DNA from 3 places in the Staphylococcus debuckii genome. Region 2 is predicted to be linked to each of the others. Evidence: a T-box and tRNA genes for the amino acid it is inferred to sense, from the RefSeq annotation. Region 2 holds a T-box; the other regions hold tRNA genes.
What was found. A T-box is a leader RNA that pairs with one kind of tRNA and senses whether it is charged. The one in region 2 lies ahead of CNQ82_RS08155 (valine--tRNA ligase), so its partner is inferred to be a tRNA-Val.

Region 1 (4,381 bases), 1.0 Mb from region 2:
GTATTGCAATTGAGTTGCACTTAAAACGTCTTATTGTAGGCGGATTGGAAAAAGTATATGAAATTGGTCGTGTCTTCCGTAACGAAGGTGTATCAACAAGACATAACCCTGAGTTTACAATGATTGAGTTATACGAAGCCTACGCTGATTTCCATGACATTATGGATTTAACAGAAGGTACTATCCGACACATTTCTAAAAAAGTATTAGGTACAGCAGTTGTGCCTTATGGAGAATACGAAGTAGATTTAGATTCACCATGGAAACGTGTCCACATTGTAGATGCTGTAAAAGAAGCTACAGGTGTAAACTTCTTTGATGTAAAATCTGATGAAGAAGCACGTGAACTTGCGAAAGAACATAATATCGAAATAACAGATCATATGACTTATGGCCATATCTTGAATGAGTTCTTTGAACAAAAAGTTGAAGAAACGCTTATTCAACCAACATTTGTTTATGGTCATCCAATCGAAATTTCTCCATTAGCTAAGAAAAATCCAGAAGACCCTAGATTTACAGACCGTTTTGAATTGTTTATCGTAGGTCGTGAACATGCAAACGCATTTACAGAATTAAATGATCCTATCGATCAACGAGAAAGATTTGAAGCGCAACTAAAAGAGAAAGAGCAAGGCAACGATGAAGCGCACGAAATGGATGAAGACTATATTGAAGCATTAGAATACGGTATGCCTCCAACAGGCGGATTAGGAATTGGTATTGATAGACTTGTAATGTTATTAACTAATTCACCGTCTATCAGAGACGTGTTATTATTCCCATACATGCGTCAAAAATAATAAACTCTGATGCAAAGTGATCGTGGAGTTAGGCAGAATATTAATTTATCTTCCTACCTCCCTCTAAAAGCTGACCAGAATAGAATGAAGCTTAAAATAAGTACGCATTCTATTTAGATAGCTACTAGCAGTTCAAGAGAAAGAGACCGGAACATGACGTTGCTCCGGTCTCTTTTAATATTATAGGAAGGGTAATAAAGTAGTTTCAGCATCTCAAAGCGATGAGATTAAACGTATATTACAAAAGCTTAAAAGAATTTCAAAAAACTTAAGAAAAACCCTTGCATTAATTTTTAAAGCGTGTATAATTGTTAATTGTTCTGACAAACAACGCAACATTTTATGAGTGTTTTTGCATGAATATGAAGGATTCAAAAATATTTTAAAAAAGTGTTGACAAAGACTTTAAGATGTAGTAATATATAAGAGTCGTCAAAAAGAACGCGTTACACATTTGTAAATAAGATTTTAACTGAGTGTAAAATTGACTATTGCAAATGTTAAGAAAACCAGTTAATATAGTTTAAGTGGAAAACACGAAAAACTACATTAACAATACATTGTCTGGTGACAAAGGCAAAGAGGTCACACCTGTTCCCATGCCGAACACAGAAGTTAAGCTCTTTAGCGCCAATGGTAGTCGGACTTACGTTCCGCAAGAGTAGGACGTTGCCAGGCAATATAATTCGGAGAATTAGCTCAGCTGGGAGAGCATCTGCCTTACAAGCAGAGGGTCGGCGGTTCGAACCCGTCATTCTCCACCATTTAGTAGCCGGCCTAGCTCAACTGGTAGAGCAACTGACTTGTAATCAGTAGGTTGGGGGTTCAAGTCCTCTGGCCGGCACCATCTTAATCTTTTGAGCCATTAGCTCAGTTGGTAGAGCATCTGACTTTTAATCAGAGGGTCAGAGGTTCGAATCCTCTATGGCTCATCAGTTTTCCATTATACTTACAAAATAATGCAGAAGTAGTTCAGCGGTAGAATACAACCTTGCCAAGGTTGGGGTCGCGGGTTCGAATCCCGTCTTCTGCTCCATTATTTTGCCGGGGTGGCGGAACTGGCAGACGCACAGGACTTAAAATCCTGCGGTAAGTGATTACCGTACCGGTTCGATTCCGGTCCTCGGCACCATATAAATATTAGCGCCCGTAGCTCAACTGGATAGAGCGTTTGACTACGGATCAAGAGGTTATGGGTTCGACTCCTATCGGGCGCGCCATTTATAATTTTATTACCATTACATAATTGAATGACGGGAAGTAGCTCAGCTTGGTAGAGCACTTGGTTTGGGACCAAGGGGTCGCAGGTTCGAATCCTGTCTTCCCGACTCTTATTTGATTATTATATTGGGGGCTTAGCTCAGCTGGGAGAGCGCCTGCTTTGCACGCAGGAGGTCAGCGGTTCGATCCCGCTAGTCTCCACCATTTATATTAAAATGAACATTGAAAACTGAATGACAATATGTCAACGTTAATTCCAATTAATAAACGTCTTAGACGTTTTAAAACAAATTAGTTTTTTATGAGCTAGTCAAACAAATCATAAACTTTTATGGAGAGTTTGATCCTGGCTCAGGATGAACGCTGGCGGCGTGCCTAATACATGCAAGTCGAGCGAACAGATGAGGAGCTTGCTCCTCTGATGTTAGCGGCGGACGGGTGAGTAACACGTGGGTAACCTACCTATAAGACTGGAATAACTCCGGGAAACCGGGGCTAATGCCGGATAATATGCGGAACCGCATGGTTCCGCAATGAAAGACGGTTTTGCTGTCACTTATAGATGGACCCGCGCCGTATTAGCTAGTTGGTAAGGTAACGGCTTACCAAGGCAACGATACGTAGCCGACCTGAGAGGGTGATCGGCCACACTGGAACTGAGACACGGTCCAGACTCCTACGGGAGGCAGCAGTAGGGAATCTTCCGCAATGGGCGAAAGCCTGACGGAGCAATGCCGCGTGAGTGATGAAGGTCTTCGGATCGTAAAACTCTGTTATTAGGGAAGAACAAGTGCGTAGGTAACTATGCGCACCTTGACGGTACCTAATCAGAAAGCCACGGCTAACTACGTGCCAGCAGCCGCGGTAATACGTAGGTGGCAAGCGTTATCCGGAATTATTGGGCGTAAAGCGCGCGTAGGCGGTTTTTTAAGTCTGATGTGAAAGCCCACGGCTCAACCGTGGAGGGTCATTGGAAACTGGAAAACTTGAGTGCAGAAGAGGAAAGTGGAATTCCATGTGTAGCGGTGAAATGCGCAGAGATATGGAGGAACACCAGTGGCGAAGGCGACTTTCTGGTCTGCAACTGACGCTGATGTGCGAAAGCGTGGGGATCAAACAGGATTAGATACCCTGGTAGTCCACGCCGTAAACGATGAGTGCTAAGTGTTAGGGGGTTTCCGCCCCTTAGTGCTGCAGCTAACGCATTAAGCACTCCGCCTGGGGAGTACGGCCGCAAGGCTGAAACTCAAAGGAATTGACGGGGACCCGCACAAGCGGTGGAGCATGTGGTTTAATTCGAAGCAACGCGAAGAACCTTACCAAATCTTGACATCCTTTGACCGCTCTAGAGATAGAGTCTTCCCCTTCGGGGGACAAAGTGACAGGTGGTGCATGGTTGTCGTCAGCTCGTGTCGTGAGATGTTGGGTTAAGTCCCGCAACGAGCGCAACCCTTAAGCTTAGTTGCCAGCATTAAGTTGGGCACTCTAAGTTGACTGCCGGTGACAAACCGGAGGAAGGTGGGGATGACGTCAAATCATCATGCCCCTTATGATTTGGGCTACACACGTGCTACAATGGACAGTACAAAGGGCAGCGAAACCGCGAGGTCAAGCAAATCCCATAAAGCTGTTCTCAGTTCGGATTGTAGTCTGCAACTCGACTACATGAAGCTGGAATCGCTAGTAATCGTAGATCAGCATGCTACGGTGAATACGTTCCCGGGTCTTGTACACACCGCCCGTCACACCACGAGAGTTCGTAACACCCGAAGCCGGTGGAGTAACCTTTTAGGAGCTAGCCGTCGAAGGTGGGACGAATGATTGGGGTGAAGTCGTAACAAGGTAGCCGTATCGGAAGGTGCGGCTGGATCACCTCCTTTCTAAGGATATATACGGAACAGTTTCAATAGAAACTGACGGAATAACGTGACATATTGTATTCAGTTTTGAATGCTCATCCGAGTATTCATGATTGTACATTGAAAACTAGATAAGTAAGTAAAAATAGATTTTACCAAGCAAAACCGAGTGAATTAGAGTTTTAAAAGCTTTATTCATTTAAATGAATCGCTAGTAATCGATTTGCCTACGGCAAAGAAGATTACTCACATAATTAATAACGTGATTAAGTTATTAAGGGCGCACGGTGGATGCCTTGGCACTAGAAGCTGATGAAGGACGTTACTAACGACGATATGCTTTGGGTAGCTGTAAGTAAGCGTTGATCCAGAGATTTCCGAATGGGGGAACCCAACACAAGTTATGTTGTGTTATCGACATGTGAATACATAGCATGTCCGAAGGCAGACGCGGAGAACTGAAACATCTTAGTACCCGCAGGAAGAGAAAGAAAACTC
Region 2 (4,381 bases):
TACTGAATCTTGCAGCATTCCAAATTTTATTGATAAAGTTCCATACTGATTCCACTTTTTCAGTTGAATAACGCAAATCATGACCTGGTGACGATCCTGTTGCTAAGAAATATCTTAAGCTATCTGCGCCATACTCATTGATAACATCCATTGGATCCACACCATTGCCCAATGACTTACTCATCTTACGACCATCTTCAGCACGAACTAAACCATGCAATAACACATCATCAAATGGACGTTCACCTGTAAATTCAAGTCCTTGGAAAATCATACGCGCTACCCAGAAGAAAATAATATCGTATCCAGTTACGAGCGCGTTAGTTGGGTAATAGCGTTGATAATCTTCAGATTCAACGTCAGGCCAGCCTAATGTTGAGAACGGCCATAATCCGCTAGAGAACCAAGTATCTAAGACATCTTCATCTTGCACCCAGTTTTCTGCATCTTCTGGTTCTGTTTCTCCTACATAAATTTCTCCAGTTTCTTTATGATACCAAGCTGGAATTTGGTGACCCCACCACAATTGACGTGAAATTGTCCAGTCTCGGATATTTTCCATCCATTGATTGAAGGTATGTTCAAAACGTTCTGGAACAAAATTAATACGATTATCTGTTTTTTGATTATCTAAAGCTTGTTTAGCTAAAGGTTCCATATTAACAAACCATTGTGTAGATAAATAAGGTTCAACTACTGCGCCAGTTCTTTCAGAATGACCAACTGCATGCACATGATCTTCTATTTTAATGACTAAATCTTGCGCTTTTAAGTCTTCGACAAGTTGAGTACGGCATTCGAAGCGGTCCATACCTTCATATTTACCTGCTTTATCGTTCATTTTACCTTCTTCATCCATAACAATAATTGATTCTAAATCGTGTCTTTGACCGATTTCAAAGTCATTAGGATCATGAGCAGGTGTTACTTTCATCGCACCACTACCGAATTCAACATCTACGTATTCGTCTGCAAGAATTGGTAATTCGCGATTTACAATCGGTAAGATAACTTTTTTGCCGATAACGTCTTTGTATCGTTCGTCATTAGGATTAACTACGATAGCTGTATCGCCAAGCATTGTTTCAGGACGTGTAGTCGCAATTTCAATATAACCTTCTCCATCCGCATACGGATATTTGAAGTGATAGAATTTACCTTCTACGTCTTCATGCACCACTTCAATATCAGATAAAGCAGTACGCGCTTCCGGATCCCAGTTGATGATACGTTCACCGCGGTAAATCAGTCCTTTGTTATACATATCTACAAAGACTTTTCTAACCGCTTTACTCAATCCATCATCCAAAGTAAAACGTTCTCGGTCATAATCTAAACCTAAACCTAATTTCGCCCATTGTTGACGAATGAAAGATGCATACTCATCTTTCCAACTCCACACTTCTTCAAGGAATTTCTCACGGCCGATATCGTGACGTGAGATACCTTGTTCATTTAATTTTGCTTCTACTTTTGCTTGAGTCGCAATACCAGCATGGTCCATACCTGGTAAATATAATGTATCGTATCCTTGCATACGTTTCATTCTAGTCAGAATATCTTGTAAAGTTGTATCCCAAGCATGTCCTAAATGCAATTTACCAGTTACATTCGGAGGCGGAATAACAATTGTATAAGTTTCTTTTGATTTATCACCGCTGGGTCTGAAATAGCCTTTTTCAACCCATTCTTGATAACGTCCGGCTTCTACTTCAGTCGGATTGTATTTTGGTTTCATTTCCATTGAATTTCCTCCTTAAAAATAAAAACACCCGTTCCTAAACATAGGACGGATGTTCCGTGGTACCACCTAAATTCAACATAGCATCTACTATGAAGCACTTATATTGATTAACGCTCAATTACGCTTTATCCTACTTAGGTTCAAATAAAGATCCAAGCGGGCTACCTTCAACAGTTTCATTATACATTCTCACCAACCATGTACTCTCTTCAAAAATGAAAGACTGTGTACTCTTCCCGATTTGTATTATTCACTTACTTATTTATAGTATAATAGAACTACAAAATAAGTCAATGAGGTGGTATAAAAATATGTCAGATTGCGCCTTTGGAACAACTGATCCAATTTATCTAGAGTATCATAATAACGAGTGGGGACAACCGCTTCACGACAGCAGAAAACTTTTTGAATTAATGGCTTTAGAATCTCAGCATGCAGGACTTTCTTGGCTGACTATTTTAAAAAAGAGAGAAGCATACAGAGAAGCTTTCTACCATTTTGAGCCGGAAAAAATCGCCTCAATGACGGAAGAAGATATCGATCTACTGATGGAATTTCCAGGGATTGTCCATTATCGCAAAAAAATAGAAGCTATTGTGAGTCAAGCTCAAGGATATCTAGAGATAGAAAAAATACACGGCAGTTTTAGCAAGTTCTTATGGTCATATGTAGATTTTCAACCTATTGATTTACATTATAAAACGCCTGCCGACCGTATTACGGTAGACGAGCGTGCGAAACAAATGTCTAAGGATTTGAAAAAATACGGCTTTAAGTTTATGGGTCCTGTAACGATGTTTTCCTTTTTAGAAGCCGCTGGGTTATATGATGCTCATTTAGAAGATTGCCCTTATAAGCCCAAACGCTGAAGTCACTCATTGAATAAACAATCTACTGAATGGAGATGAAATCACTATGAAAATTTTAGTTACAGCTTTTGATCCTTTTGGTGGAGAAGCCACAAATCCAGCTTTAGAAGCGGTCAAATTATTACCTGAAAAAATCGCTCATCACGAAATTACTAAATTAGAAATCCCTACTGTTTTCCATAAATCTTCAGATAAGATTGCTGAAATATTAAAAGAAAATACGTACGATGCAGTGCTAGCAATCGGCCAAGCCGGCGGACGTTATCATTTAACGCCTGAACGCGTAGGTATTAATATCGATGATGCACGTATTCCTGATAATGAAAATAATCAACCTATCGATATCCCTATTCAATCAGATGGTGCACCTGCTTACTTTTCAAATTTACCTGTCAAAAAAATGACGCAGTCAATTAAAGATGCAGGTGTCCCAGCTTCACTATCCAACACTGCAGGTACATTTGTATGTAATCATATTCTTTATCAACTCGGATACCTGCAAGCTACACAATATCCTGAAATGCTATTCGGCTTTATACATGTTCCGTTCATACCAGAGCAAGTTGTAGATAAGCCTGATAAACCTTCTATGGCCTTAAGTAGTATTGTAACAGGACTAGAAGCTGCAATTGGAGCGATTTCCAAAGATGGTCCTGATATCAAAAAACCTCTAGGGGAAATCCAATAATAAAGTACAAGAGTTGGAACAAAATATATGTTCCAACTCTTGTTATTGCTTAGACAATTTCACACTAAGTTTTTATTCTTATTTTTTAGCAGCACGTTCTGTGTAATTTAAGAAGTACTTAATTGCCGGTGCAATCAAGAATAAGATAAAGAAGATTCTAAAGATGTGGAAACTAGAGATAATTGCTACATCCGCATGAGTTTCTAGAGCTACCAAGACGATTTGACTCATACCGCCAGGAGCTGCTCCCAAGAATAAATCATTGAGTGACATATGGTTGAATAAATGCACAAAGAACACCATAATCCCTGCACATAAAATCAACATTACATTTTGAAAGGCAATCGCAACTGCGACTCTGCCCTTTAAATCACTTAATAATTTGGAAATTTGTATACCAATACGTATCATATAAGCAACTTGCGCTCCAGCTATAAGATAATTATCTAAAGTAAAAGTAGCGTTTGTAATCATATTCCATGCAATTAAAACGACAATAGGAGCTAATAATTGTTTTGTAGGAAAATTGATTTTATCCATTAAAATATAAACTATTGCTACCGCTATAATTAAAAAGATAATCTGCCAAATTGAAAGTGCCTCACTGAGTGGTTTTAATTTTACTGCTTTTGCTGCGCCGCCTTCTGAATTTCCACTAGACATAAAATAAGAAAGCATCGGAATTAAAATCACCACAAAGATAATCCGTGAAGTTTGAGTCAAACTTACAACTAAAATATTTGCTCTTTTATCTTCTTCAGCCATAATCAACATTTGGCTCAAAGCGCCTGGAATTACACTTAATAGCGCTGTTTCAGTGTTGACTCGTGCTATCTTTTTAAAGAAATAAGCAATTAAAATAGCTAATACTAATAATAAAACTGTGACCAATACAATTGAGAACCAGTTTTGAGCGATATCATTCACAACGGTCTTTGTAAAAGTTGAACCGATTTGTACCCCAAGTAAAATCAACCCAAGCTGGCTGATCCAAAATGGCCATTGAATATCCATTTTAAAGAGTCTGATACAAATGATACTCGCAACGATTGGTCCGAACATAAACGGCAGCATGATATG
Region 3 (4,381 bases), 410 kb from region 2:
GTTTCTTCTGATACTACCGCAGTAAATGCATCCGATACTTCTGAAATACCAACAGCAGCTCGGTGTCTTGTACCTAAGCTTTTCGAAATCTTAGAACTATCAGAGAGCGGTAAATAACAAGCTGCACTTGCTATCTTAGTACCTTGAATAATCATTGCGCCATCGTGTAATGGTGTATTTGGAATGAAAACATTAGTTAACAGTTCTTGTGAGATATCTGAATCCATTGGGATACCTGTTTCAATATAATCTTGTAAACCTGTTTTCTTCTCAAAAACAATTAAGGCACCAATACGTCTCTTAGCCATATATTGTACAGCACCAGAAACTGATTTAATCAATTTTTGTTGATCAGCTGAAGTACTGGCAGTATAGCGACGGAATAAGTTTCCTCGCCCCAATTGTTCTAAAGCTCGACGAATTTCTGGTTGGAAGATTACAATAATTGCCAAGAATCCCCATTGAATAACCATATCGAACAAGCGAGCTGTTGTAGTCAAATCCAAAGCTGCACTTACCCATCGACCAATTACAATGACAATGATTCCTTTGAGGAGTTGAATAGCTTTTGTACCTTTAAATACCGTGATTAGAAGATAAATCACATACCAGACGATGACTAAATCTAATACACTAGTTATTAACTTTACCGTGTTAAAATTTTCAAAAAAGCTGCCAAAATTCATAGCATCTCCTCCGGTAACCTAATTACAATGAAAACTATTTTATCAAGTTGATAAACAGCCATCATACAATCAAATTATATCATAAAAATAACGATAGCCTTGAATGAAAATACATAATAGATAATTATTAATTTCACTTCTTTAAAAAAAGACATAAAAAAAGCACTCTTCAAAAAGAGTGCTAAGAGTGAGCCATAGAGGATTCGAACCTCTGACCCTCTGATTAAAAGTCAGATGCTCTACCAACTGAGCTAATGGCTCTAATGGCTGGGCTAACTGGATTCGAACCAGTGAGTGACGGAGTCAAAGTCCGTTGCCTTACCGCTTGGCTATAGCCCATTAATGATGGTGGAGGGGGGCAGATTCGAACTGCCGAACCCGAAGGAGCGGATTTACAGTCCGCCGCGTTTAGCCACTTCGCTACCCCTCCAGCATGTATTTAGTTCAATAAAATGGTGGAGAATGACGGGTTCGAACCGCCGACCCTCTGCTTGTAAGGCAGATGCTCTCCCAGCTGAGCTAATTCTCCAATATGTAATGACCCCGACGGGACTCGAACCCGTGTTACCGCCGTGAAAGGGCGGTGTCTTAACCGCTTGACCACGGGGCCATATGGCTCCACAGGTAGGACTCGAACCTACGACCGATCGGTTAACAGCCGATAGCTCTACCACTGAGCTACTGTGGAATAATAGTATTGCCTGGCAACGTCCTACTCTTGCGGAACGTAAGTCCGACTACCATCGGCGCTAAAGAGCTTAACTTCTGTGTTCGGCATGGGAACAGGTGTGACCTCTTTGCCATTGTCACCAGACAATAGAATGTTTATACATTCAAAACTAGATAGTAAGTAAAATCAGTTTACCAATCAAAACTTGAAATTGGATTAAGTCTTCGATCGATTAGTATTCGTCAGCTCCACATATCGCTATGCTTCCACCCCGAACCTATTAACCTCATCATCTTTGAGGGATCTTATAACCGAAGTTGGGAAATCTCATCTTGAGGGGGGCTTCATGCTTAGATGCTTTCAGCACTTATCCCGTCCATACATAGCTACCCAGCGATGCCGTTGGCACGACAACTGGTACACCAGAGGTATGTCCATCCCGGTCCTCTCGTACTAAGGACAGCTCCTCTCAAATTTCCTGCGCCCACGACGGATAGGGACCGAACTGTCTCACGACGTTCTGAACCCAGCTCGCGTACCGCTTTAATGGGCGAACAGCCCAACCCTTGGGACCGACTACAGCCCCAGGATGCGATGAGCCGACATCGAGGTGCCAAACCTCCCCGTCGATGTGAACTCTTGGGGGAGATAAGCCTGTTATCCCCGGGGTAGCTTTTATCCGTTGAGCGATGGCCCTTCCATGCGGAACCACCGGATCACTAAGTCCGTCTTTCGACCCTGCTCGACTTGTAGGTCTCGCAGTCAAGCTCCCTTATGCCTTTACACTCTATGAATGATTTCCAACCATTCTGAGGGAACCTTTGAGCGCCTCCGTTACACTTTAGGAGGCGACCGCCCCAGTCAAACTGCCCGCCTGACACTGTCTCCCGCCATGATGAATGGCGCGGGTTAGAAATCCAACACAGCTAGGGTAGTATCCCACCAACGCCTCCACGTAAGCTGGCGCTCACGTTTCCAAGGCTCCTACCTATCCTGTACAAGCTGTGCCGAATTTCAATATCAGGCTACAGTAAAGCTCCACGGGGTCTTTCCGTCCTGTCGCGGGTAACCTGCATCTTCACAGGTACTATGATTTCACCGAGTCTCTCGTTGAGACAGTGCCCAAATCGTTACGCCTTTCGTGCGGGTCGGAACTTACCCGACAAGGAATTTCGCTACCTTAGGACCGTTATAGTTACGGCCGCCGTTTACTGGGGCTTCGATTCGTAGCTTCGCAGAAGCTAACCACTCCTCTTAACCTTCCAGCACCGGGCAGGCGTCAGCCCCTATACATCACCTTACGGTTTAGCAGAGACCTGTGTTTTTGATAAACAGTCGCTTGGGCCTATTCACTGCGGCTCTTCAGAGCGTGAACCCTAAAGAGCACCCCTTCTCCCGAAGTTACGGGGTCATTTTGCCGAGTTCCTTAACGAGAGTTCTCTCGCTCACCTTAGAATTCTCATCTTGACTACCTGTGTCGGTTTGCGGTACGGGCGCCAAATCTCTAGCTAGAGGCTTTTCTCGACAGTGTGAAATCAACGACTCGAGGAAAACATGTTTCCTCTCCCCATCACAGCTTGACCTTATGAATGGCGGATTTGCCTACCATTCAGTCTTACTGCTTGGACGTGCACTCCAACAGCACGCTTCGCCTATCCTACTGTGTCCCCCCATCGCTTAAAACGATTATTGGCGGTACAGGAATATCAACCTGTTATCCATCGCCTACGCCTGTCGGCCTCGGCTTAGGACCCGACTAACCCAGAGCGGACGAGCCTTCCTCTGGAAACCTTAGTCAATCGGTGGATGGGATTCTCACCCATCTTTCGCTACTCACACCGGCATTCTCACTTCTAAGCGCTCCACATGTCCTTGCGATCATGCTTCGACGCCCTTAGAACGCTCTCCTACCACTGTCCGAAGGACAGTCCACAGCTTCGGTAATATGTTTAGCCCCGGTACATTTTCGGCGCAGTGTCACTCGACTAGTGAGCTATTACGCACTCTTTAAATGATGGCTGCTTCTAAGCCAACATCCTAGTTGTCTGGGCAATACCACATCCTTTGCCACTTAACATATATTTTGGGACCTTAGCTGGTGGTCTGGGCTGTTTCCCTTTCGAACATGGACCTTATCACCCACGTTCTGACTCCCAAGTTAAATTGATTGGCATTCGGAGTTTGTCTGAATTCGGTAACCCGAGAGGGGCCCCTCGTCCAAACAGTGCTCTACCTCCAACAATCATCACTTGAGGCTAGCCCTAAAGCTATTTCGGAGAGAACCAGCTATCTCCAGGTTCGATTGGAATTTCTCCGCTACCCTCAGTTCATCCGCTCACTTTTCAACGTAAGTCGGTTCGGTCCTCCATTCAGTGTTACCTGAACTTCAACCTGACCAAGGGTAGATCACCTGGTTTCGGGTCTACGACCAAATACTCAACGCCCTGTTCAGACTCGCTTTCGCTGCGGCTCCGCATTCGCTGCTTAACCTTGCATCAGATCGTAACTCGCCGGTTCATTCTACAAAAGGCACGCCATCACCCATTAACGGGCTCTGACTACTTGTAAGCACACGGTTTCAAGTTCTCTTTCACTCCCCTTCCGGGGTACTTTTCACCTTTCCCTCACGGTACTGGTTCACTATCGGTCACTAGAGAGTATTTAGCCTTGGGAGATGGTCCTCCCGGATTCCGACGGAATTTCACGTGCTCCGTCGTACTCAGGGTCCACTCAGGAGAGAATTGACTTTCGACTACAGGACTCTTACCTTCTCTGGTTCGACTTTCCAGTACGATTCGTCTAATCAATTCTTTTGTAACTCCGTAGAGAGTGTCCTACAACCCCAATGAGCAAGCTCATTGGTTTGGGCTCTTCCCGTTTCGCTCGCCGCTACTCAGGGAATCGAGTTTTCTTTCTCTTCCTGCGGGTACTAAGATGTTTCAGTTCTCCGCGTCTGCCTTCGGACATGCTATGTATTCACATGTCGATAACACAACATAACTTGTGCTGGGTTCCCCCATTCGGA

Region 1: it encodes a tRNA-Val, which carries the amino acid that the T-box ahead of CNQ82_RS08155 (valine--tRNA ligase) is inferred to sense. The anticodon was not compared.
Region 3: it encodes a tRNA-Val, which carries the amino acid that the T-box ahead of CNQ82_RS08155 (valine--tRNA ligase) is inferred to sense. The anticodon was not compared.

Annotation. Positions count from the first base shown of each region.
Region 1 covers NZ_CP033460.1:36,638-41,018, reverse strand. Annotated here, with positions in the region: gene lysS (lysine--tRNA ligase) at 1-803, shown strand, start outside; rRNA gene rrf (5S ribosomal RNA) at 1,367-1,481, shown strand; tRNA gene CNQ82_RS00230 (tRNA-Val) at 1,492-1,567, shown strand; tRNA gene CNQ82_RS00225 (tRNA-Thr) at 1,575-1,650, shown strand; tRNA gene CNQ82_RS00220 (tRNA-Lys) at 1,663-1,735, shown strand; tRNA gene CNQ82_RS00215 (tRNA-Gly) at 1,765-1,839, shown strand; tRNA gene CNQ82_RS00210 (tRNA-Leu) at 1,847-1,935, shown strand; tRNA gene CNQ82_RS00205 (tRNA-Arg) at 1,947-2,023, shown strand; tRNA gene CNQ82_RS00200 (tRNA-Pro) at 2,058-2,131, shown strand; tRNA gene CNQ82_RS00195 (tRNA-Ala) at 2,153-2,228, shown strand; rRNA gene CNQ82_RS00190 (16S ribosomal RNA) at 2,353-3,904, shown strand; rRNA gene CNQ82_RS00185 (23S ribosomal RNA) at 4,148-4,381, shown strand, end outside.
Region 2 covers NZ_CP033460.1:1,724,517-1,728,897, forward strand. Annotated here, with positions in the region: gene CNQ82_RS08155 (valine--tRNA ligase) at 1-1,744, opposite strand, end outside; T-box leader at 1,783-1,997, opposite strand; gene CNQ82_RS08160 (DNA-3-methyladenine glycosylase I) at 2,056-2,613, shown strand; gene pcp (pyroglutamyl-peptidase I) at 2,660-3,301, shown strand; gene CNQ82_RS08170 (AbrB family transcriptional regulator) at 3,380-4,381, opposite strand, start outside.
Region 3 covers NZ_CP033460.1:2,130,248-2,134,628, forward strand. Annotated here, with positions in the region: gene cdaA (diadenylate cyclase CdaA) at 1-686, opposite strand, end outside; tRNA gene CNQ82_RS10255 (tRNA-Lys) at 875-947, opposite strand; tRNA gene CNQ82_RS10260 (tRNA-Gln) at 951-1,025, opposite strand; tRNA gene CNQ82_RS10265 (tRNA-Tyr) at 1,033-1,116, opposite strand; tRNA gene CNQ82_RS10270 (tRNA-Val) at 1,140-1,215, opposite strand; tRNA gene CNQ82_RS10275 (tRNA-Glu) at 1,225-1,296, opposite strand; tRNA gene CNQ82_RS10280 (tRNA-Asn) at 1,300-1,374, opposite strand; rRNA gene rrf (5S ribosomal RNA) at 1,386-1,500, opposite strand; rRNA gene CNQ82_RS10290 (23S ribosomal RNA) at 1,569-4,381, opposite strand, start outside.